2 regions of the Halomonas sp. SL18_1 genome follow, and region 1 is predicted to be linked to the other one. Evidence: predicted binding sites of a transcription regulator. Region 1 holds the regulator's gene; the other holds the start of a gene.
What was found. Region 1 encodes PhoB, which activates phosphate uptake and scavenging genes when phosphate is short. Its sites were predicted from a motif close to TGTCATANNNNTGTCANA; they were not measured.
Positions count from the first base shown of each region.

Region 1 (12,034 bases):
GATGCCCGGCGTGGAGCTTGCCAGGTAGCGATCGACCCGGATGCCGGCGGCCTCGGTGGCCAGCCCCGCCGACTCGGCCAGCGCGATACGCGGACGCAGGCCGGTGGCCGTCAGCACCAGGTCGGCGCCAAGCCGGCTGCCGTCGTCCAGGGCCACGACCACCTCGTCGCCGGCCACGTCGAGCCCGGCCAGGCCGCGCCCCAGGTGCAGCGCCATGCCCGCCTCGGCGAAGGCCTCGCCCAGGGCGTGCCCCAGCGGCTCGGGGAGCAGCCGGGGCAGCGGGGTGGCCTCCGGCGCCACCAGGCTCACCGCGTGGCCGCCGGCGATGAGATCGTTGGCAAACTCGCAGCCCACCAGGCCGGCACCGATGATCGCGACCCGCGCCGGACGCCCCAGGGTCTCCAGCACGGCGTGGAAGCGCCGGTAGTCATCCAGGTCGTTGACGCTGAACACCCGCCCGGCCACCGCCTCAGGGACGGAAAAAGGCAGCACGGGCGCCGCCCCGGTGGCCAGTACCAGCTCGCTCCAGGGCAGGCGCTCCTCGCCGAGGCACAGCGTGCGCGCCACCGGATCGATAGCCTCCACCCGGGTATGGGTGCGCATCACCAGATTGAGCTGCTCGGCCGCCTCCAGCGCCGAGCGGGCGGCCAGCCGCGCCGGCGGCAACCGCTTGGCGAAGCCGGTGGTAAGCAGCGGCTTGGCGTAGTCGTCGCCGCTGTCGGCGGTGATCAGGGTGATCGGGCGGTCACCGTCCCGCGCGCGCAGCTGGCGCGCCAGGCCCAGTCCCGCCATGCCGGAGCCGACGATCGTCAGGGGGCGGTCATGGCACTCCTCTCAGGCTGTGGGGGCCGGCGCGCGCCGGTCACCGCCGGGAACCGTGTCTGCGCCACATGGTACACTATGCGCCCCCAAACGACCTGGAGAGACTCGGTGACCCGCAGATGCACGGCCCGCCCCGGCCCGCTTCCCCGGCGACGCCCCTGCTGCGCTGGCGCCCACTGGCGGCCGCCCAGCCGCAGATGAGCCCGGCCTGGTGGGCCTGGGTGGCCTCTCGCGACTCGCTGACCGCCCGGCTGATCGAGGCCGGGGCCGGGCGCACCTTCCGGGTCCGCCTGCTCGACCAGCGCCTGGGACTGCCGCGCCCCGACGAGGCCCGGGCGCTGGGGCTGGTGCCGGGGCGCCTGGCCTGGCGGCGCGAAGTGGCGCTCTGCCTGGAGGGCCAGCCCTGGGTGGTGGCGCGCTCGGTGGCGCCCCTCGCGACGCTGCGCGGCCAGCGGCTGGAGCGCCTCGGCGAACGCTCCCTGGGCAGCTGGCTGTTCCGCCAGCCGGACCTGGCGCGCAGCCCCATCGAGGTTACCGCGGCCCCCGCCCCCTTTCATCCTTCCCGCGGCCCCTGGGGACGGCGCTCGGTGTTCCGCCACCGGCGTTTCGCGGTGCTGGTTCAGGAGTTCTTTCTCGACGCCATGGCGGATGAACTGGGGCTACCTTCACGTTAGGATGAGCGCCATCGACTGAGGAGGCATCGATGGACCGTTCCGTGCTGCACCCCACCGGCCTCGCCCGGATTCCCGATTTCTGCACCTGATGCGCCTGGACCGGCCCATCGGCACCTGGCTGTTGATGTGGCCCACCCTCTGGGCGCTGTGGGTGGCCGCCCAGGGCCTGCCCGAGCGCCGTATCCTGCTGATCTTCGTTGCCGGGGTCTATCTGATGCGCGCCGCCGGCTGCGTGGTCAACGACTACGCCGACCGCCACTTCGACGGCCACGTCAAACGCACCGAGCACCGCCCCCTGGCCACCGGCCGAATCAGCGAGGGCGAGGCCCAGGCGCTGTTCCTGATCCTGGTGATGGCCGCCTTCGTGCTGGTGCTGTTCACCAACCTGTTCACCGTGCTGCTGTCGCTGGGGGGCGTAGTGCTGGCCTTCATCTACCCCTTCATGAAGCGCTACACCCACCTGCCCCAGCTGTTCCTGGGCGCGGCCTTCTCCTGGGCGATTCCCATGGCCTTCGGCGCGGTGCTGGGCCACGTGCCGCTGGAGGCCTGGCTGCTGTTTGCCGCCAACCTGGTGTGGACGGTGGCCTACGATACCCAGTACGCCATGGTCGACCGCGATGACGACCTGAAGATCGGCATCAAGTCCACTGCCGTGCTGTTCGGGCGCGCCGACCGGCTGATGATCGGGCTGCTGCAAGGGGCGACCTTAGCCTTGCTGGCCTGGGCGGGGGTGCGCCTGGGCCTGGGCGGTTTCTTCTGGGCGGGGCTCGCGGCTATGGCGGCCACCTTCGTCTATCAGCAGTGGCTGATCCGGGAGCGCGACCGCGACCGCTGCTTCCGAGCCTTCCTCAACAACCACTGGTCGGGACTGTTGGTGTTCGCCGGCCTGGCCCTCACCCTCTGGCCGGCGGTGAACGGCTGAGCGGCGCTGGCGGCGCTGTCATCCAACTGTCATCATGACATGGTCATATCGTCATCGACCCGTCACTGATCACGAGGCTTCCGGATGACCGCCAAGACCGTTCTGATCGTCGATGATGAAGCGCCGATTCGCGAGATGATCGCCGTGGCGCTGGAGATGGCCGACTACCGCGTACTGGAAGCGGACAACGCCCAGGAGGCCCACGCCATGGTGGTCGACCACCGCCCCGACCTGCTGCTGCTGGACTGGATGATGCCCGGCACCAGCGGCATCGAACTGGCCCGGCGACTCAAGCGCGAGGAGGCCACCCGCGAGATCCCGATCATCATGCTCACCGCCAAGAGCGAGGAGGACAACAAGATCCAGGGACTCGAGGCCGGCGCCGACGACTACATCACCAAGCCCTTTTCGCCGCGGGAGCTGGTGGCACGCCTCAAGGCGGTGCTGCGCCGGGCGACCCCCCAGGGCGTGGAGGATCCGGTCACGGTGGAGGGGCTGGAACTCGACCCGGTCAGCCACCGGGTGAGCGCCGACGGCCGCGCCCTGGAGATCGGCCCCACCGAGTACCGCCTGCTGCAGTTCTTCATGACCCACCAGGAGCGCGCCTACACGCGCAGCCAGCTGCTCGACCAGGTCTGGGGCGGCAATGTCTATGTGGAGGAGCGTACCGTGGACGTGCATATCCGCCGCCTGCGCAAGGCGCTGGGCGAGCGCCACCAGCACCTGGTGCAGACCGTGCGCGGCACCGGCTATCGGTTCTCCACCAAGGGCTGACGTGGCCCGCCCGTGGAGCCGTGAGCTGTGGCGCCTGGCCTGGCTGGCCGCCGCGGGCAGCCTGGTCGGCTGGCTGTTCTCGGCGCCGGCACTGGGCCTGGCCGCCGGTCTGACGGCCTGCCTGCTCTACCATCTTCGCCAGCTGCGCGCCCTGCACCGCTGGCTGACCCGCCATCCGCAGAGCGAGCCCCCCTCGGCGAACGGCCTGTGGGGCGAGCTGTTCGACCGCCTGTATCGCTACCAGAAGGGACAGCGGCTGACCCAGAGCCGCCTGCGCACCGCCCTACGGCGTATCCAGGAGTCCTCGGAGGCGATGCGCGACAGCGTGGTGATGCTCGACCAGCACGGCGACCTGGAGTGGTGGAACAGCGCCGCCGAGCGCATGCTGGGCCTGGACGCCGCCCACGACCGCGGCCAGCACATCACCAACCTGGTGCGTGACCCGCGTTTCGTCGCCTACTTCAACGCCCGCGACTACCGCGAGCCGCTGACCCTGGCCTCGCCCATCGACGAGCGCATGATCCTGCAGTACCAGATCACCCTCTACGGCGACGACGAGCGTCTGCTGATGGCCCGCGACATCACCCGCCTGCACCGCCTGGAGGAGATGCGTCGCGACTTCGTGGCCAACGTCTCCCACGAGCTGAGAACCCCGCTGACCGTGCTGACCGGCTACCTGGAAACCTACGGCGACCATGCCGATCAGCTGCCGCCGCGGCTGGCCCGCGGGCTTGGCCAGATGCAGGCGCAGGCCACGCGCATGCAGAACCTGGTCAACGACCTGCTGCTGCTGTCGCGACTGGAGATCGACCGCGGCGGCGAGGATCATTCACCGCTGGACATCGGCGCACTGCTCGAGTGCGTGCGCCGCGACGCCGAGGCGCTCTCCGGCGGCCGCCAGCGAATCGTGGTGGAAATCGAGACGTCCCGGCGGCTGGTCGGCAGCGAGCAGGAGATTCGCAGTGCCGCCTCCAACCTGGCCTTCAACGCCGTGCGCTACGCCGGCGAGGGTCGCCAGATCGTGCTGCGCTGGAAGCCCCACCCCGAGGGAGCCTGCCTGGAGGTGGAAGATGACGGCGAGGGCATCGACCCGGCGCACATTCCGCGGCTCACCGAGCGTTTCTACCGGGTCGACAAGGGGCGCAGCACCGCCACGGGCGGCACCGGCCTGGGGCTGGCAATCGTCAAGCACGTGCTGCTGCGCCACGACGCCCGGCTGGAGATCGTCTCCCACCCGGGCCAGGGGGCGTGCTTTGCCGGCATCTTCCCTCAGGCGCGGCTACGCGCGGCCCAAGACGCCTCTGCGCCCCGTGGCTCGGCGGTGCCGATCCCGCCGCGGCGCCGATAGCGGGCGCCGCAGCGGCTCAGCCGGGTGTCGCCTCAGTGATGGTGGTGGTCATCGGCGTCGGCGCTGCCTTCGCCCGCACTCTGCACCCAGACCTCCACCTCGACCTCGCCGCGCTCGGCGAATTCCAGGGTCATCGGGAAGCGATCCCCCTCGCGCAACGGGGCCACCAGGTTCATCAGCATCAGGTGGTAGCCGCCGCCGGGACGCATGGTCTGAGTGATGCCGCCGGGCACCTCGATCTGCATCACCTGGCGCATGCGCATCACGCCGTCGTCCATCGCCATGTCATGCAGCTCCACGGTGTCGCTGGCCGGGGTGCTGGCCCCAACCAGCACCGCCGGTTCTTCGCCTTCCACGGTGATATCGACATAGGCCGCCCCGTGGGGCACGCTGGGCGGCGCCGGGGTGGCGAAGGGGTGGGAGATCTGCACATCGCCGAGCCGATAGTCGTGGGCAAGGGCCGGCGTGGCCAGCAGCAGGCCGGCGGCCAGCAGCAGGAAAGAGGTCGGACGCATGGGCGAGTTCCTTGTCATACCTTGGGAAAACCAGTCTCAATAGGCCGATGATAGCAGCTTGTGGCGTTGACTCGCCTGGCCCCGGTGTCGCACCGCCCTTCGCCGCCCCCTTCCGTTCGGCTCAGCCCTTGCGGGTCAGGGCGCTCTCGTCGAGCTCGTCCGGGTCCATATGGCGAATGTCCAGCCCCTTGACCAGGTAGATGACATACTCGGCCAGGTTGTCGGCATGATCGCCGACCCGCTCCAGGGCGCGTAGGATCCACATCACGCTGAGCACCGGACCGATGGCGCGACTGTCCTCCATCATGAAGGTCATCAGCGAGCGCATGGCGCTGCCGTACTCGTCGTCCACCGACTCGTCTTCGTGCACCACCTGCAGCGCCAGCTCGGTGTCGAAGCGGGCGAAGGCGGTCAGCGCGTCGCGCAGCATCTTGCGCACGTGCTCGCTGATATGACGCACCTCCACCAGGCCGCGCACCTGAGTGCCGTTCTCGATCAGGGTCAGGGCGTTGCGGGCGATCTTGCTGGCCTCGTCGCCGATCCGCTCCAGGTCGGCGGTGGCGCGGATCACCGCCAGCACCAGGCGCAGATCGGAGGCCGCGGGCTGGCGCCGTGCCAGCACCCGGGTGCACTCGTCGTCGATGGTCAGCTGCATCTCGTTGACGGCGCGGTCGTTGTCGCGGACTTTCTCGGCCAGCCGGCTGTCGCCATCGATCAGCGCCTTGACCGCCTCCTGTATCTGCTGCTCGACCAGGCCGCCCATGGTCATCAGCTGAGTCTTGAGCTCCTCGAGCTCCTGGTTGAACTGCCGCGAGATATGCTGGCTATGGGTGTCGCTGGTGATATCCATGGGACTCTCCTAGGGCCGAGGGCCGGTCAGGCCATACGGCCGGTGATGTAGTTCTCGGTGCGCGCCAGGCGCGGGTTGGTGAAGACATCGTCGGTGGGGCCGTACTCCACCAGCTCCCCCTCGTGCAGGAAGGCGGTGTAGTCCGAGACCCGGGCCGCCTGCTGCATGTTGTGGGTGACCAGCACCAGGGTCAGCTGGGACTTGAGGCCGCGAATCAGCTCTTCGATCTTCAGCGTGGAGATCGGATCGAGGGCCGAGGCCGGCTCATCGAGCAGCAGCACCTCCGGGCGCACCGCCAGGGTGCGGGCGATCACCAGGCGCTGCTGCTGGCCGCCGGAGAGCGACCAGGCCGAGGCGCGCAGGCGATCCTTGACCTCGTCCCACAGCGCCGCGGCGTTGAGCGCCCATTCGACGATGTCGTCCAGGCGCCGTCGCGACAGCCCCCCTGCAGGCGCAGGCCGAAGGCGACGTTCTCGTAGATCGACATGGGGAAGGGATTCGGCGCCTGGAACACCATTCCCACTCGCCGGCGCAGCTCATCCACGGCCACCTCGGGGGCATGGATGTCCTGGCCCTCGAGCCGAATGCGGCCCTGCCAGCTGACCGCCTCGTTGAGGTCGTGAAGCCGATTGAGGGCGCGCAGCAGGGTCGACTTGCCGCAGCCCGAGGGGCCGATAAAGGCCGTGACCCGCTGGCGGGGAATCCGCAGGCTAAGGTGGCGCAGCGCCGGCTTGGCGCCGTAGGCCAGGCTCAGCCCCTCGATCTCCAGGCTGCTGGCCTGGGCGGGAAGTCGATGATCGGCCCCGTCGGCCGCCGGGCTACCGGCGCGGTCTGAAATGGCTGCACGGACATCGCTTGGCTGATTCCTCCTCAATGGCGCGTCAGCGCCCCGTGACGCGCCCTGAGATAATGACGCAGAAATATGGCAGTCAGGTTAAGCACCAGCACCACCAGGACCAGCAGCAGCGCCGTGGCGTAGACCATCGGCATGGCGGCCTGCACGTCGTCGCCGTGGAAGGCGGTGTCGTAGAGGTGGTAGCCCAGGTGCATGAACTTTCGATCAAGATGCAGGAAGGGAAATTCCCCGTCCACCGGCACCTGGGGCGCCAGCTTGGCCACCCCCACCAGCATCAGCGGGGCCACCTCGCCGGCGGCCCGGGCGATGGCCAGGATGACCCCGGTCAGCATCGCCGGGACCGCCATGGGCAGCACCACCCGGGTCAGCATCTCCAGCCGGGTGGCGCCCAGCGCCAGCGCCCCCTCGCGCTGATGCGCGGGAATCCGCGCCAGTCCCTCCTCGGTGGCCACGATCACCACCGGCAGGGTCAGCAGCGCCAGGGTCAGCGAGGCCCACAGCAGGCCGCCGGTGCCGAAGGTCGGCGAAGGCAGCGTCTCGCTGAAGAACCACTCGTCCAGCGAGCCGCCGATGCCGTAGACGAAGACCCCCAGGCCGAACACCCCGTAGACGATGGAGGGCACCCCGGCCAGGTTACGCACCGCGATGCGCACCCAGCGGGTCAGCCGCCCCTGGTGGGCCACCTCGTTGAGATAGACCGCCGCCAGCACCCCGAAGGGCGTGACCACCACCGACATCAGCAGCACCATCAGCACGGTGCCGAAGATCGCCGGCCAGACGCCACCGGCGGTGTTGGCGGCGCGGGGCCCTTCGGAGAGGAAGCGCCACACCCCCGGGTCCAGGCGCCGAGTTTCTCGGGCAGCGACATGGCGTTGGGCCGCCAGGCGCGCAGTACCTCATCCAGCGGCTGGAGCAGGCGGCGACCGTCGACGCTCTCGAGGATCGCCACCTCGCCCCGCATGGCATCGGCCAGCGCCCGGGCGCGAGCGTTGGCGGCAGCCAGCTCGCGCCGGGCGTCACGATCCTCGGGGTCGGCCTCCAGGCGGCGCACCAGGGGCAGGATCGCCTCCCGGCGCAGGGCCTCGCGCTCGCTGCGCAGGCCGTTGAGCGCTTCCAGCCGCGCGGTGAGCGCCGCCCAGGCCGCCGGCTCGTCCGACGCCGCCTCGGCGGCCGCCGTCTCGGCCGGGGCCACCGCCACCAGTCGGCCGATGAACTCGCCGTAGCGGCGGCGCTCCAGCACCACCAGCTCGGCCGGCTGCTCGCTGGCGACGATGCGTTCCACCGCCAGCCAGTGCCACACCTGGCCGTCCAGGTCGCGGTTGCCGGTGAAGTAGAGCCGCTCGCGGCCCTCGCCCTCCGGCAGCGGCAGCTCGCGCACCGCGCGGCCGGCCAGCTGGCGGCCGTCGTCGAGTTCCAGCAGGCTCACCGAGGCGGGCCAGAAGTGGCCCAGGCCGCTCGCCGCGATCAGCGTCAGGAGCCCACCCAGCATCAGCAGCGACAGCGCCACGCTGCCGGCGGCCAGCCAGGCCCAGGGGCCCTCGCCCCGCGGCAGGCGGGCGCGGCGCCCCCCGATGACGCCAGTAAGGCTCATATCCCGCCTCCCAGCTGACGGAAACGCCGTCGCAGGCGAGCCCTGACCCCTTCCGCCAGGGTGTTGACCAGGAAGGTGAAGAGGAACAGCAGCAGGGCCGCCAGCATCAGCAGGCGATCAGGGGTCGCTGCCGGGCACCGCCTCGGGCAGCTCGATGGCGATGCCGGCGGCCATGGAGCGCATGCCCTCCAGCGGGCTCAGGCTCAGCAGCGCGGTGTTGCCGCTGGCCATCAGCACGATCATGGTCTCGCCCACGGCGCGCCCGGCGCCGATCATCACCGCGGCGAAGATCCCCGGCGCCGCCGCCGGCAGCACCACCTTCCACAGCGTCTGCCAGCGGGTGGCCCCCAGTGCCTGGGCGCCCTCGCCGAGGCTCGCCGGCACCCCGGAGAGGGCATCCTCGGCCAGGGCGTAGACGCTGGGCATCACCGCGAAGCCCATGGCCAGGCCGACGATCAGCGCATTGCGGCTGGCGTAATCGAGCCCCAGTTCGCGGTCCAGCCAGCCGCGCAGATCGCCGGCGAACAGCAGCGTCTCGACCCCGGGCGCCAGATGCAGCGCCAGCAGGCCGAGCCCGGCCAGCCAGGGCACCAGCCACAGGCCGGCCCAGGCGAGGGGCAGGCGTCGGCGCAGCGCCCCCGGCAGGCAGCGCCACAGCCCACCGGCCAGCAACGCCCCCGGCGGCAGCACCAGCAGCAGCGCCAGGGCACCGGCCAGGTGGCGCTCCACCCAGGGCGCCAGCACCAGACCGGCCACGAACCCGATGACCACCCCGGGCAGGGCCTCCATCAGCTCCAGGGTTGGCTTGAGGCGGCTGCGCAGGCGCTGCGACATGAAGGCCGCCGAGTGGATGGCGGCCCCCAGCGCCAGGGGAATGGCGAACACCAGCGCCCAGAAGGCGGCCTTGAGGGTACCCCAGGCGAGGGGGGTGAGAGAGGCGGCAATCTGCTCACGACTCAGGCCGCCGACAACCAGTCCGGGGAACACCTCCAGCGCCAGGAAGGCGCCGATGGCCAGCAGGGCGGCGATCACGCCGATCCCGCCGGCGGCGATCAGGCCGGTGGCCAGGCGGTCGACCAGTCGTCGCCATGGCGAGCGGGGCGACGGCGGCGCGGGAGGGGGCTCGATCATGGCGGCCAGGGTACGACAGTTTGATGACAGTTGGGTGACAGCCTCACGGGGGCGAAGCCCCGAGCCCCAGGCGCCGACGCTGCCGGTCGAGCGCCTCGTCGGACAGGGCGACGAAGCCCAGCTCTGCCACCGTGGCCTGGCCCTGCGGCGATAGCACCAGCTCGAGGAAGGCGCGCTCGGGGCCCGGCAGCGTCTCGCCGGGAGGCAGATTGAGATAGAGATAGAGCGAGCGCGTCAGCGGATAGTCGCCGCGTCGCACCGGCCCGGGCGTCGGCCGGTGGCGCCGGCCATGGGCGTCCACCAGGGCCAGCGGCTTGACGGCCGGCATCAGGTGGTTGAGGCCGGCATAGCCGATGGCCGCGCGGCTCTCACCGACCGCCGCCACCACCGCGGCCGAGCCGGGATGCTCGTTAAGCCCCGGGCGGTATTCGCCGTCGCACAGTGCCCGCTGACGAAACAGCCCGTAGCTGCCCGAGGCCAGGTTACGCCCGTGCAGGGCGATGCGGCCCGCCGGCGCCTCGAGCCCGAGCTGCGCCCAGCGGGTGATCGCCGTCTCGGCCCCGCAGCGCCGGGTGCGCGAGAAGATCGCATCGACCTGGGAGAGCGTCAGCGCCTCCAGGGGGTGATGGCGATGCACCACCACCGCCAGGGCGTCTCGGGCCACCTCCAGCGCCAGCGGCGGATAGCCGCGCCGGTCCAAGAAGGCCTGGCGCTCTTCGTCGGTCATGGGCCGCGACATGGGACCCAGACGCGTGGTGCCGGCGGTCAACGCCGGCGGCGCGCTGGCCGAGCCGCTGACCTGCAGCTGCAGGCGAATGCCAGGGTGGCGGTCGCTGAGCTGTTCCCCCAGCGCAGCATCAGCCCGGCCAGGGTGTCCGACCCCTGCGCCCCCAGCGTTCCCACCGGCTCCTCGGCGCGCACGCCAGTCGCCTGCAGGCAGAGCATCAAGCCCAGCGCCAGCCCGGCGAGCATGCGGCGATATCGGGTCATGGACCTCCTCCGGCGAAGCGATTCGCCCCCTGGGCACCCCGGCTTGGGCATCGGGGCGACTTTGGCATGAACGACGTTGGCGTATAAGATGGCCACGAACCGAGCGCGCTGCACCGCAATATCGACAGCCGACCGTGTCTTCCGCCGACAACAACAAGCCGAGCGTACGATATTCCATGACCGATCTCGACGATGTGCCCGCCCCCCAGGGTCAACTGACCCTCAAGCTGCTGGCCACCCGCCAGGACACCAACCTCTACGGCGATATCCCCGGTGGCTGGCTGGTCAGCCACATGGACCAGGCCGCCGAGCTGGCCGCCGGCCGCGAGGCCCACGGCCGTACCGCCACCGTGGCCATCGAGACCATGGACTTCCTGTGCCCGGTACGCGTGGGCTCGATGGTCAATATCTACACCGCGGTGCGCGAGATCGGCCACAGCTCGGTGAAGATCGACGTGGAGGTGTGGATCCGCCCACCCCACGATCGCGGCGAGACGCTCAAGGTCACCGAGGCGCGCTTCGTGATGGTGGCGCTGGACGACAACGGCCGCATCCGCGCGGTGCGCCAGGGCTGAGCCCTGCAAAGACCGGGAGTGATATCTGACTTCCTCATCATCAATTTCAGGAAGCCAGAGATTTATGTCACGAGCGAAGAGAGCGCCGTAATAAATGGTTCTTCGCAGACTGGCGTGAACAGGCTATGTGGGAGGGACGGTTCGACGCCTCGACTTCAGCTCGCGAAGTAGCGCGCAGCGCTACCCATGGGGCGCCTCCGGCGCCTTCGCCCGGCAGAGCCGGCCTCCCACCATAAAACCTGCCAAACATGTTCACGCTAAAGTGCGATGAACCTAATAAATCGCGGCTTCCTACGCCCCGACGCTATCGCGCCCCTTAAGATAGGAATACTCGCCGATATCGCTGAACGGCCTCACCAGCTGCTGGAACGCCCGATAGGACTCGTAGACCTTGGCCGAGTCGGGGTCGCGCTCGACCTGCGCCTGAATCACCTCCTGGGAGGATTCGAAGAGCGCCTCCATGACGTCCTCCGGGAAGGTGCGCAACTGCACGCCGTGCTCATCGACCAGGGTCTCCAGGGCCTGGGCGTTGCGGTAGGCGAACTCGCTGATCATTGCCAGGTTGGAGGCGCGGGCCGCCTCACGCACCACCTCCTTGAGGTCGTCCGGCAGGGCGTTCCAGGCGTCCAGGTTGACGGTCCCTTCCAGCACCGCGGTGGGCTCGTTCCACACCGAGGTGTAGTAGTAGTCGGCCACCTGATGCAGGCCGAAGGCCATGTCGTTGTAGGGCCCCACCCAGTCGGCAGCGTCCAGCACGCCGGTCTGCATGGAGGTGAAGATCTCGCCGCCGGGCATGTTGACCGTGGTCACACCGATCCCGTTCATCGCCTCGCCGGCGAGCCCGGGCAGGCGCAGGCGGATACCCTGCATGTCGGCCAGCGAGTTGATTTCGCGCTTGAACCAGCCGGCCATCTGCGCCCCGGTATTGCCCACCGCGAAGGGCTTGAGGTTGTGCTTGGCGTAGATCTCGTCCCACAGCTCTTGGC
Region 1 covers NZ_JBVTRK010000001.1:341,287-353,320, forward strand. The annotation lists gene ACSJDS_RS01765 (FAD-dependent oxidoreductase) at 1-813, opposite strand, end outside; gene ACSJDS_RS01770 (chorismate--pyruvate lyase family protein) at 942-1,496, shown strand; partial or broken gene ubiA (4-hydroxybenzoate octaprenyltransferase) at 1,526-2,418, shown strand; gene phoB (phosphate regulon transcriptional regulator PhoB) at 2,503-3,192, shown strand; gene phoR (phosphate regulon sensor histidine kinase PhoR) at 3,194-4,540, shown strand; gene ACSJDS_RS01790 (copper chaperone PCu(A)C) at 4,573-5,055, opposite strand; gene phoU (phosphate signaling complex protein PhoU) at 5,177-5,905, opposite strand; partial or broken gene pstB (phosphate ABC transporter ATP-binding protein PstB) at 5,932-6,674, opposite strand; partial or broken gene pstA (phosphate ABC transporter permease PstA) at 6,776-8,352, opposite strand; partial or broken gene ACSJDS_RS01810 (ABC transporter permease subunit) at 8,349-9,483, opposite strand; gene ACSJDS_RS01815 (phosphate ABC transporter substrate-binding protein) at 9,527-10,333, opposite strand; gene ACSJDS_RS01820 (hypothetical protein) at 10,249-10,473, opposite strand; gene ACSJDS_RS01825 (acyl-CoA thioesterase) at 10,650-11,048, shown strand; gene ACSJDS_RS01830 (TRAP transporter substrate-binding protein) at 11,340-12,034, opposite strand, start outside.

Region 2 (12,034 bases), 1.4 Mb from region 1:
GCGCTGGTCGTCGGTGAACTTGCGGATGCCCTCGGCGAGCTTCTCGGTGGCCATGGCGTCCTCGTTGAGGGCCCAGCGGAATTCCGCTTCGTCGTGGGGCTCCGGCGCCGAGGTGTCGGCGCCCACCGGGGTCAGGCGTCGGCTCAGGGTGCCGCGGCTCTCGGCCAGCTCACCGAGCAGCCCCGGGGAAATGGTCAGCCGATCGCAGCCGGCCAGTGCCAGGATCTCGCCGCTGTTGCGGAAGCTGGCGCCCATCACGATGGTCCGGTAGCCATGGCCTTTGTAATGCTCGTAGATTCGCCGCACCGACTGCACGCCGGGGTCGCGTTCGCCGGAGAAATCGGCCTCGGGCTGGCGCGCCTTGTGCCAGTCGAGGATGCGTCCCACGAAGGGCGAGACCAGGGTGACTCCGGCGTCGGCGCAGGCCTGGGCCTGGGCGAAGCTGAACAGCAGGGTCAGGTTGGTGCGAATCCCTTCCCGCTCCAGCTGGCGGGCGGCGCGAATCCCTTCCCAGGTGGCGGCCACCTTGATCAGGATGCGCTCGGGGCCCACACCGTGGCGGTCATAGCGCTCGATCAGCGAGCGGGCGCGGGCCAGGGAGGCATCGCTGTCGAAGGAGAGTCGGGCGCTGACCTCGGTGGAGACATAGCCCGGCACCAGGCCGGCGATCTCGCTGCCGATCTCCACCGCCACAGCATCCAGGGCATCGTCGATATCGGTGGCGTGGCGGGCGATCTCGGCCAGGCGGGCGCGCCGCTCCTCCTGCTGGGCGGCCTGCAGGATCAGTGACGGATTGGTGGTGGCATCATGGGGCGAAAAGCGGCGAATCGCGTCCAGGTCGCCGGTGTCTGCCACCACGGTGGTCATCTGTTTGAGTTGCGACAGCAGGTCGTCGGCCATGGGAAGGCTCCAATTCATTGTGGTAAGCGTCTTCACACTTTAACAAGACGCCCGGCCCGCTGACAGCGGCAGGCCAGCGGGGAGGCGGGCGGGGGTTATCTGGGCTATCATTAGCGGCCTAGCTATTTTCCTCTTTTCGACCCGGGAGCCGCCTTGAGCCTCAACCCTCGTCGCGTGGCGCTGCTGGTAGCGGCCAACACCGCCCTGGCCCCCTTTGCCATCGATGCCTACCTGCCTGCCATGAGCGTGCTGGCCGACCATGTAGGCGCCAGCATTCATCACACCGAGCTGTCGATCAGCACCTTCCTGGCCGGCTTTGCCATCGGCCAGCTGCTGTTCGGGCCGCTCTCCGACCGTCTGGGCCGCAAGCCGGTGCTGCTCGCCGGGCTGCTGGCCTTCTTGCTGGCGAGCCTGGCGATCACCACGGTCGACTCGCTGACCGAGCTTTTGGTCTGGCGGTTCGTGCAGGCGCTCGGGGGCGGGGCCTGCGTGGTCAATTCGGCCGCCATCGTGCGCGACTGCTTCAGCGGCCGCCAGGCGGCCAGCGTCATGTCGACCATGGCGATGATCATGATGCTGGCGCCGCTGGTGGCACCGCTGGTGGGCAGTGGGCTGCTCTATCTCGCCGACTGGTGGCTGATCTTTGTGTTCCTGGCGGTCTATGCGGCCTTCCTGATGTGGCTGATGGGCACCCGGCTACCTGAGACCCGGGCGCCGGGGCAGCCCGCCGCCTCCTTTCGCCAGGTGTTGCGCAACTACGCCAGCGTACTGGGTCATCGCGAGGCGGTAGGCTATATCTGCGCGGTGGCGGCCTCCTTCGGCGGGCTTTTCGCCTTCGTGACCGCCTCGCCCTATGTCTACCTGGAGCACTTCGGGCTGTCGCCGGCGGTCTACCCCTTCGTGCTGGGGATCAACGTGATCGTCATTGCGCTCTCCAATCAGCTCAACATCCAGCTGCTGCACAGGCGCTCGCCGCTGCAAAACCTGCTGCTGGGGCTTGCCGTTCAGCTGACGATGGCGCTATGTCTGGTACTGGCCGCCGTGGCGGGGGTGGCGTCGCTGCCGGTGGTGGTGGTGCTGGTCATGTGCTATTCGGGGATGATCGGCCTGATCACCCCCAACGCCATGTCGCTGCTGCTCGATCAGTTCGGCCATATGAGTGCCACGGCCACGGCGATGATGGGCGGCATCAAGTTCGGTGCTGCGGCCCTGGCCGGGGTCATGGTGGGCGCCTTCGAGATCGAGAGCCTCTGGCCCATGGTGCTGACCATGCTGGCGGCATCCTTGATTGGCAATGCCGGCCTGAGACGCCTGGCGGGTACGCCGGCTCATGCCTGACGGCCTGCTTGCCTGGTTCGATCTGTCGCTGGCGACCTGGCTCGGCTGCGCGCTGACGCTGATGCTCGGCGCCTTCGTGCAGCGCGCTACCGGCTTCGGCCTGGCGGTGGTGGGGGCGCCCCTGCTGCTGATGCTGGAGCCGCGACTGGTGCCGGTGATTTTGGTGCTGTTCGGGTTCACGGTGTCGCTGCTCACCGTGCGCCACTACCTTCAGGAGGTACGCATCGGCGAGATCGGCATGGCGCTGGTGGGGCGTGTGCCCGGCAACGCCCTGGGCCTCTGGCTGCTGCTGGCCGCTCCCATGGCCGTGCTGGAGACGCTTATCACCGGCAGCGTGCTGTTCGCCGTGGCGGTGACGCTGTTTCGTTTTCGGCTGCCGGTCAACTCGGGCACCCTCTTCGGTGCCGGGTGCTCTCCGGGATCTTCGGAACGGTGGCAGCCATCGGCGGGCCGCCGATGGTGCTGTTGATGCACGGGCTGTCGCCCAATCGGCTGCGCGGTACGCTGTCTGCCTTCTTTATCATCACCTCGCTGATGACCCTGGCCACCCTGGCCCTGGCGGGGCAGGTCCGCCTGTGGCACCTGGCCTTGGCGCTGAGCCTCTCGCCGGCGGTGCTGCTGGGCACCGCGCTGGCCAACCGCATTGCTCACCGCCTCGACCGGCGCCTGCTGCAGGGAGTATCGCTTGCGCTGTGCACCCTGGCGGCGCTGGGGCTATTGATATAAGTCCTTATGGTCACTGTCACACAAGGTTCATCAAACCGCCGGCAAATGTCACTGAAGTGTCATCCGGTCTCCCTATAGTCGCAGCCATCGGTTCACGTAGAGCGGACCGAGACCGCAACGCTGCGACTCATTAGCGCACGAACCCTGGAGACCAAGATGAAACTCAAGCTCATCGCTGCTGCCGTTATCGGTGCCTCGTTTGTCACCACTACTGCCATGGCGGATCGCGTCGACCCCAACCTGCCCGCCTATGAGCCCGTCAGTGGCATCTCCGGCAACATGACCAGCATCGGCTCCGACACCCTGAACAACCTGATGACCCTGTGGGCCGAGGAATTCGCCGGTTTCTATCCGAATATCAACATCCAGATCCAGGGGGCCGGCTCGGGTACCGCCCCCACTGCCCTGACCGAGGGCACCGCCCAGTTCGGCCCCATGAGCCGCGAGATGCGTACCTCCGAGATCCAGGCCTTCGAGGATCGCTTCGGCTATCCGCCGACCATGGTGCCGGTGGCCATCGACGCTCTGGCCGTCTACGTCAACCAGGACAACCCCCTGGAGAGCATCACCCTGCCGCAGGTCGACGCGATCTTCTCCGACACCCGCCGCTGCGGCTATGACCAGGACATCACCCGCTGGGGCCAGCTGGGCCTGGACGGCGCCTGGGAGAACCGCGACTTCACCCTGTATAGCCGCAACGCCGTCTCCGGCACCTACGCCTTCTTCGCCGAGAACGCGCTGTGCGGCGGCGACTTCAAGGACACCATCAACGAGCAGCCGGGCTCCGCTTCGGTGGTGCAGGGCGTGAGCGAGTCGATCAACGGCATCGGCTACTCGGGCATCGGCTATATCACCTCTCAGGTGCGTGCCGTGCCGGTGGCCCGCGACGAGGGCGAGGAGGCCTACCCGGTGGACAGCGAGAACTACCCGCTCTCCCGCTTCCTGTTCGTCTACGTCAACAAGCACCCCAATGAGGACCTGGCGCCGCAGCAGGCCGAGTTCCTGCGCATGGTGCTCTCCCAGCAGGGGCAGGAAGTGACCGCCCGCGATGGCTACATCCCGCTGCCCGAGAGCGTGGCCAGCCGGGTGCGCGGCGAGCTGGGCATCGACTGACCGTTCGTCATGCAGGGATGTACCGGGGCGCTTCGGCGCCCCTTTGGCGTTTTGGGGTGGGCTGTCACATGGCTGTCATGGTGGCTGCTTACCCTCTGCCTATCTTTCCACCTGTCGGGATTGCCCAGCCATCATGAATGACCTGTCCCAGCTCCCCGCCTCGGCGAAAGGCAGATCGCTGCTGCCCAGCCCCGAACAGCGCGAGCGCCTGCGGCGCAAGCGTGCGTTTCGGGACGGTGCCTCCCGCTACGGCATCGGCGCCGCCGGCATCGGCGTGGTGCTCGCCTTGGGGATGATCTTCGTCTATCTCTTCTCCGAGATCATGCCGCTCTTCCAGTCGGCCCAGGTATCGACCCAGCAGACCTATGCCACGCCCGGACTGGAAGAAGGGGAGACACTCGAGCACCTGACCGTCGATCGCTACGACACCCTGGGGGCGAGCTTCACGGACAGGGGGCGCATCACCTTCTTCGAGCTGGAGGATGGTGCGGGGCGCGCCGCCTTCGAGATGCCGCGCCCGGAGGCCGCCCAGACGACGGCCTTCGCCACCGGCTTCGCCACGACGCGGGCCTTCGCCTATGGCTATGACACCGGCGAGATCAGCCTCGGGCAGATCGAATACGCGATCACCTACCCGGATAACTTGCGCCATATCGAGCCGGAGCTGCGCTTTCCCCTCGACGAGGCACCCTTGACCCTGGACGAGGAGGGCCGCGCCATCCAGGTGTTGGGCCTGCAGGTGAGCGACCGCGGCATCTATGCGGCGGCCGAGCTCGAGGACGGCACCCTGATGGTGACCTCCTTCGACCGCCGGGAAAACATCATGACCGGGGAAGTGAGCGTGGAGCAGACCACCGCCGAGCTGCCCGGCTTCGACGGCCGCGCCCGGCAGATCCTCATCGACAACCGTTTTCGCCACCTCTACGTCGCCGACGACGCCGGCTATATCCATCACTACGATATCGGCAACCTGCGCGCCCCCCAGTACCGTGGGGCGGTGCCGGTCACCGACAGCGGCTATGTCACCCATATGGCCCTGCTCAATGGTACGGTATCGGTCATTGCCGGTACCTCAGATGGCCAGGTGCGTCAGTATTTCCCGGTCCGGGATGACCAGAACCGTCACGACCTGACGCATATTCGCGACTTCGCCCGCTATCAAGCCCCGATCACCCATATCGAGGCGGAGTATTCGCGGCGGGGCTTTCTGGTGGGCGATGCACAGGGCAACCTGGGGATCCATCACGCCACCGCCTCGGCCGATGTCTTCGATGCCCGGATGGCACAGGGGCCGCTTGCGCGGATCGCCATCTCGCCGGTCAACTCGATGGCGCTGCTTGTCGACGAGAACCGCCAGCTGCAGGTGGCCAGCGTCAGCAATCGCCACCCCGATATCTCCTTCTCCTCGCTGTGGCAGCGGGTGTGGTACGAGGGCAGCAGCCAGCCACGCTTCGTCTGGCAGTCTTCGGCGGGCGGTGACGAATTCGAGCCCAAGATGAGCCTGGTGCCGCTGACCCTGGGCACCCTCAAGGCGGCTTTCTACGCCATGCTGTTCGCCACCCCGCTGGCGCTGATGGGGGCTATCTACACCGCCTATTTCATGTCGCCCAAGCTGCGCGGCAAGGTCAAGCCCACCATCGAAGTGATGGAGGCGCTGCCCACGGTGATCCTCGGCTTCCTGGCCGGCCTGTGGCTCGCCCCTTTCGTCGAGAATCGCCTGCCGGCGGTGTTCAGCGTCCTGTTGATGATGCCCATCGCCATGCTGGCCTTTGCCTACCTGTGGAGTCGCCTGCCCGAACGGCTGCGGACCCGGGTGCCCGACGGCTGGGAGGCGGTGCTGCTCATGCCGATCGTCATTCTGGTGGGCTGGGCCTGTGTCGCGGCGAGCCCCTACGTGGAGATCGCCTTCTTCGACGGCAGCCTGCGCCAGTGGCTTACCGACAACGGCATCAGCTATGACCAGCGCAACGCCCTGGTGGTGGGTATCGCCATGGGTTTTGCGGTGATCCCGACGATCTTCTCCATCGCCGAGGATGCGGTGTTCAACGTGCCCAAGCACCTGACCCAGGGGTCGCTGGCCCTCGGTGCCACCCGCTGGCAGACCGTGGTGGGGGTGGTGCTGCCCACGGCCAGCATCGGCATGTTCTCGGCGGTGATGATGGGCTTCGGCCGTGCGGTAGGGGAGACCATGATCGTGCTGATGGCGACCGGCAACAGCCCGATCATGAATTTCAATATCTTCGAGGGCATGCGCACCCTGTCGGCCAATATCGCCGTGGAACTCACCGAATCCGCCGTGGGCTCCAGCCACTTCCGGGTCCTGTTCCTCGCCGCCCTTGTCCTGCTGGCCATGACCTTCGTGGTCAATACCCTGGCCGAGATCATTCGCCAGCGCCTGCGCAAGCGCTACGGCAACCTCTGATTCCGGGAGACTTCGATGAAACGTTGGTGGAAAAGCGGTGCCCCCTGGGTCTGGTTGAATGCCGGCGCGGTGGCGATCTCGATCATCATGGTGCTGGGGCTGATCGGCCTGATCGCCGTCCGCGGCCTCAGCCATTTCTACCCGAGCGAGATCGTCGAATTTCAGGTGGGCGATCCTGAGCTGGGTATCGGCCAGATGGTGATGGGCGAGCATGTACGCTCCGAGACCATTCCCGTGGCCGTGGCGCGGGATGCCGGGATCAATGTGCCGCCCGAGCTGGGCATGGGGATCTGGTCACCCGTCATCTGATCAAGCAGGGCAACCGCGACGTGACCGGTCAGGACTTCGCCTGGTATGCCGAGCTGCAGATGTCCGAATGGCGCTCGCCCCCGGATGCCATGCGTCTGGAGCGCCGCGAATGGGGTGACTTCTACGGCTATCCGCTGCGCGTGCTGCAAGAGGGCGAGGTGGTCGCCGAAGGCGAAGGCCTGTGGGAGGCGCTGCAGGCTCGCGTCGAGCGTGCCAATAGGCTGTTTCGTGAGCTGCGCCGGATCGAGCGCAACGACGTCGGGGTGATCAGCGCGGAAATGGAGGAGCTGCGCCTGCGCGAGCGGGCCCTGCAGCGGGACCCCGACATCGACCCCGAGGCGCGTCAGGTCGAGCTGGAGGCTATCACGGCGCGTCAGGCCAGCCTGCAGGAGGCGTTCCAGACGCTGCGTGGTGAGATCGATGTGCTGCGCCGCGAGCTCCATCGCGACACCCTAGTGGCCACGGTGGCCGGCGGGCAGGAGGTGCAGATTCGCATCGGCGAGATCGTGCGCGCCGTGCAGCCCAACAGCCTCTCGCTGCCCGCGAAAATGGTCGAGTACGTGCAGCAGTTCTGGGCCTTCGTCAGCGGCGAGCCCCGCGAGGCCAACACCGCCGGCGGCATCTTCCCGGCGATCTTCGGCACCGTGACCATGGTGCTGCTGATGTCGATGATCGTCAGTCCCTTCGGCGTGCTGGCCGCCATCTACCTGCGGGAATATGCCCGGCAAGGACCGCTGCTGCGCCTGATCCGTATCTCGGTCTATAACCTCGCCGGGGTGCCCTCCATCGTCTATGGCGTCTTCGGCCTGGGGTTCTTCATCTATACCCTGGGTGGCTCCATCGATGAGCTGTTCTACTCGGAGCGGCTGCCGTCGCCCACCTTCGGCTCTCCGGCGCTGATCTGGGCCTCCTTGACCCTGGCGCTGCTGACCCTGCCGGTGGTGATCGTCTCCACCGAGGAGGGCCTGGCACGGATCCCCTCCGCGGTGCGCCAGGGCTCCCTGGCCCTGGGGGCGACCAAGTCCGAGACCCTGTGGAAGGTGGTGGTGCCCCTGGCCACCCCGGCGATGATGACCGGCATGATTCTGGCCATTGCCCGCGCCGCGGGCGAGGTGGCGCCGCTGATGCTGGTGGGGGTAGTCAAGCTGGCGCCGACCCTGCCCGTCGACGGCACCTTCCCGTTCATCCACCTGGATCGGCAGATCATGCACCTGGGCTTTCATATCTACGACGTGGGCTTCCAGAGCCCCAACGTCGAGGCCGCCCGCCCGCTGGTCTATGCCACGGCGCTGGTGCTGGTGCTGTTGATCATCGTGCTCAACCTGACCGCCATCAGCATCCGCAATCGGCTGCGCGAGCGCTACCGCGCCGCCTCCGACTGATCTACACCGAACGTCGAGCGGCGGCTGTGGCCGCCGCTTACCGGAACACCAGGAACGAGACCATGACCTCCATGACCACTGCGCCCCGCCCCGTTGCCGGCCATGCCCGGCCGACAGGCATGCAGGACCTGACCTTCCAGGTGCGCGACCTGAGCCTCTTCTACGGCAAGGACCAGGCGCTCAAGAACATCAGCCTGGATATCCCGCGTCACCAGGTCACCGCTTTCATCGGCCCCTCAGGCTGCGGCAAGTCGACGCTGCTGCGCTGCTTCAATCGCATGAACGACCTGGTGGATATCTGCCGCATCGAGGGGCAGATTCTGCTGGACGGCGAGGACATCTACGCCCGCGGCGTCGACGTGGCGGAGCTGCGTCGCAAGGTGGGCATGGTGTTCCAGAAGCCCAACCCCTTCCCCAAGTCGATCTACGAGAACGTGGCCTATGGCCTGCGCCTGCAGGGGGTCAACAACAAGGCGGTGCTCGACGAGGTGGTGGAGCGCTCGCTGCGCGGCGCCGCCCTCTGGGATGAAGTCAAGGATCGCTTGAACGACAACGCCTTCGGCATGTCCGGCGGCCAGCAGCAGCGCCTGGTGATCGCCCGGGCCATCGCCATCGAGCCCGAGGTGATCCTGCTCGATGAGCCCGCCTCGGCGCTGGACCCCATCTCGACGCTGAAGATCGAAGAGCTGATCAACGAGCTCAAGACGCAGTACACCATCCTGATCGTCACCCACAACATGCAGCAGGCGGCCCGGGTCTCCGACTACACGGCCTTCATGTACCTGGGGGATCTGGTGGAGTTCGGTGAGACCAACACGATCTTCACCGAGCCCGAGAAGAAGCAGACCGAGGACTACATCACCGGCCGCTACGGCTGAGCCGGGGAGGCGCCTTCGCTGGGCGGTGGCGTCTGCTTGCCGTAGAATCGTCATGACATTCCGCTGCCTGTCCCGGGGGCTCGCTTGACGCTGGAACCTGCTCGTTTCTTCAAATGCTTGGGCGACGAGACTCGCCTCACGCTGATTCTGCTGATTCAGCGTGAGGAGGAGCTGTGCGTCTGTGAAATGACCCATGCGCTGGAGGCGTCGCAGCCCAAGGTGTCGCGGCACCTGGCCCAGCTGCGCACCTGCGGGCTGCTCAACGACCGCCGCGACGGCCAGTGGGTCTACTATCGCCTGGCGGACGATCTGCCGGCCTGGGTGCTCGAGGTGCTGACTGCCGCCGATCGGGGCCAGGACAGGCCGCTTGGCGAGCTGCAGCGGCGCCTGTCGCGCATGGGCAACCGTCCCGAGCGCCGCCTGGCGATGTGCTGACCGACTCTCTCTCGAACGGCTGCTACTCCGCTTCCACCCAGCGAATCGGCTGGTAATCAAGCCCGGCCTGGGTCGCAGCAGGTGGTTTTTGAACGCTGCGGATGTGCAGCTGCCAGGTGACTGTCTTGCCGGCCAGCGGATGGTTGCCATCCAGCATGGCGCCGCGCTCGGTGAGGCCCACCACCTTGAGTGAGAATTTTCCCCGCTGGCCGCCCGGCGTCAGGATCATGCCGACGCGCAGCGCCTGGCCCGGCGGCAGGTTCTCGCGTACCGCCTCGAAGACCAGTTCGGGACGGTGGGGGCCGTAGGCCGCTTCCGGCGTCAGGGTCACCGTCAGCGTGTCGTCCGCCTGGCGGCCCATCAGCCGTGTTTCCAGTGCCGGGAGCATCTGCCCGGTGCCGTGCACGTAGTGCAGCGGGTTGGCGGGCGTCGATTCGGCGATCAGCTCGCCTTCGGCGTCGGTCAGGCGGTAGTCGGCGATGACCTCGCATAGATCATGAATCTTCATCCTTTCCTCCCTCGTGCCGGTTGCCTTGTGGCTGGCGGTGTGATCGCCGCCCCCGGCATGGCGGGCTGTGAGGTATCCACCTCGCTGCACGGCGGACATACCGCCAGGTGGGCGGCGTCGAGCCCGGCGGTCTCCAGCCGCTGCCGCATTTCCGTCAGGGTGGCGTCCGGTGTGAAAGGGGTCCCGCAGACTCGGCAGGCCAGCGGTGTCGATGTGAGGTTTGTCCTGCCGTAGGTGCGGTCGTTCGCCTGGACGGTCGGGGCCTCTGGCGCTGACTGGTGGTGCGCCTCGTGAAACAGTGGCGGCGATGAGGCGTTCGATTCCCGGGCGAGTGGTGCCCACTCGGCGAGATCCCGCTGCAGCTGCCGGCGGGTCAGCTGCACCAGCAGGTGCCAGAGGCGCTGTTCGGCCGGGGCCCCATCGGCCATGCCGGTAAGTTTCTGGTGCATCTGGACGACGGCGGGCAGGGTGATGTCGGCGGCCATATGTAGCAGATCGGCCAGGCAGGTAACCGGTATCGCGGCATCGGTGGACGGCGCTGAGCGCTCCTGCTCCCAGCGGCTCAGCACCCAGGCGAACCACTGCAGGTTGAGGGCCAGGTGGTCGGGCAGGTCGTGGAAGCCGGCGTCCCGACCTAGCCGGTGGCGATGATAGAGTGCCTCGATCCGCCGGCTGCCTTGGCCCATGAGGCCGCCGTCCAGATAGCCGCCCAGGTTCAGCGGTGCCGGTGCCGGCGGCGTCAGAAACAGCCGGCTGTAGCCGACCAGCAGTCGCTCGGAGGAGGGAACGGCCTCGAGGGTGCTGCGAAATGCGGCCAGCCACTCGGCGTCGATCGCCGGCAGCCGTTCGGCGAGCTCTTCGAGGTCGGGCTGCAGACCCTCACGCAGCGCCCTCAGGGTGACACCGTTGAGCGGGGTCAGGAAGGCCCGCGACAGGCAGAGATAGAGCTCCGCCGAGGCCAAGGGGTCGATGTCTCGGTTCATGGTCACTCCCTGGAAGTGGCCCGCCCCTGGGGGCGGGCCGTGAGGCCTTGGCAGCTGGCGATGGCATCAGGTTCCGGCCGGCTGGGGGCGGCCGTCGGTGAGTCGGCCAGCTGCCGGGGCATGTCGCCCAGGTCGAGGAACTTCTCGCCCAGCAGGTAGAGCACGAAGAACAGCGACCAGCCGGCAATGCTCAGCGCCCACTCGGTGGCAGAGGGCGTATAGCGGATCAGGTTGGGCACCCAGGTGCCCTGGAAGAGCGGCACCACCTGGCCGCCCACCACGAAGTAGAAGCGCTCGGCAAACAGCCCCAGGAAGACCAGACAAGCGACCAGCACCTGGATATCCATGCGGCTGCGCCACTGTGCGCTCAGCATCAGGGCGAAGGGCACCAGCAGGCCGACGATCAGCGAGAGGTTATACAGCGGCGAGGCGAACAGGTAGTCGGACCACACCAGGCTGATTTCCGGGTTGTTGCTGTACAGCCCGGTGATGGCGCGGGCGGCGATAAACAGCAGCGTACCGCCGATCAGCGCGGCGAACAGCTTGGGCAGGGCGCCGGTGAGCAGCGACTGCAGTGCAGCGGGCATGCGCTCGCGCTGGAAGCCATAGGCCAGATAGACGAAGAACACCAGGGCGGCCACGCCGCTGGTTACGCCGGTGAAGTAGAAGTAGATCGGCAGCAGGGCATCGAACCAGAAGGGGCGCATGCTCATCATGCCGAAGATCAGCGCCAGGTTGCCGCTGGCCAGCAGCACGCCGATGAACGACGCGATACCCACCTGCTTGCTGGTCTTGCTGTCCCATTCACCGTTCTGCAGCTTGCTGAACTTCCACAGCAGGAACAGCAGGTCCAGGGCATAGAAGACCCCCATCCAGAACATCGCCGACTGCACCTGCAGGTTGAGCGGGATGGCCCACAGCATGCGGAAGACGTTGCCAAGCTCCAGGGCCAGGACCGCCATCCCCGAGATCAGCACGATGAAGGCCAGGAAGATGCAGCGCTTGGCGATGGGGTAGTACTGCTTGAAGCCGAAGACCAG
Region 2 covers NZ_JBVTRK010000001.1:1,703,534-1,715,567, forward strand. The annotation lists gene tal (transaldolase) at 1-900, opposite strand, end outside; gene ACSJDS_RS08650 (multidrug effflux MFS transporter) at 1,054-2,238, shown strand; partial or broken gene ACSJDS_RS08655 (TSUP family transporter) at 2,231-2,964, shown strand; gene ACSJDS_RS08660 (PstS family phosphate ABC transporter substrate-binding protein) at 3,121-4,077, shown strand; gene ACSJDS_RS08665 (ABC transporter permease subunit) at 4,211-6,499, shown strand; partial or broken gene pstA (phosphate ABC transporter permease PstA) at 6,515-8,190, shown strand; gene pstB (phosphate ABC transporter ATP-binding protein PstB) at 8,253-9,068, shown strand; gene ACSJDS_RS08680 (metalloregulator ArsR/SmtB family transcription factor) at 9,159-9,503, shown strand; gene ACSJDS_RS08685 (FKBP-type peptidyl-prolyl cis-trans isomerase) at 9,526-10,011, opposite strand; gene ACSJDS_RS08690 (molecular chaperone TorD family protein) at 10,008-10,994, opposite strand; gene nrfD (NrfD/PsrC family molybdoenzyme membrane anchor subunit) at 10,997-12,034, opposite strand, start outside.
Region 2: the regulator PhoB is predicted to act here: its motif matches at 4,140-4,157, upstream of ACSJDS_RS08665 (ABC transporter permease subunit).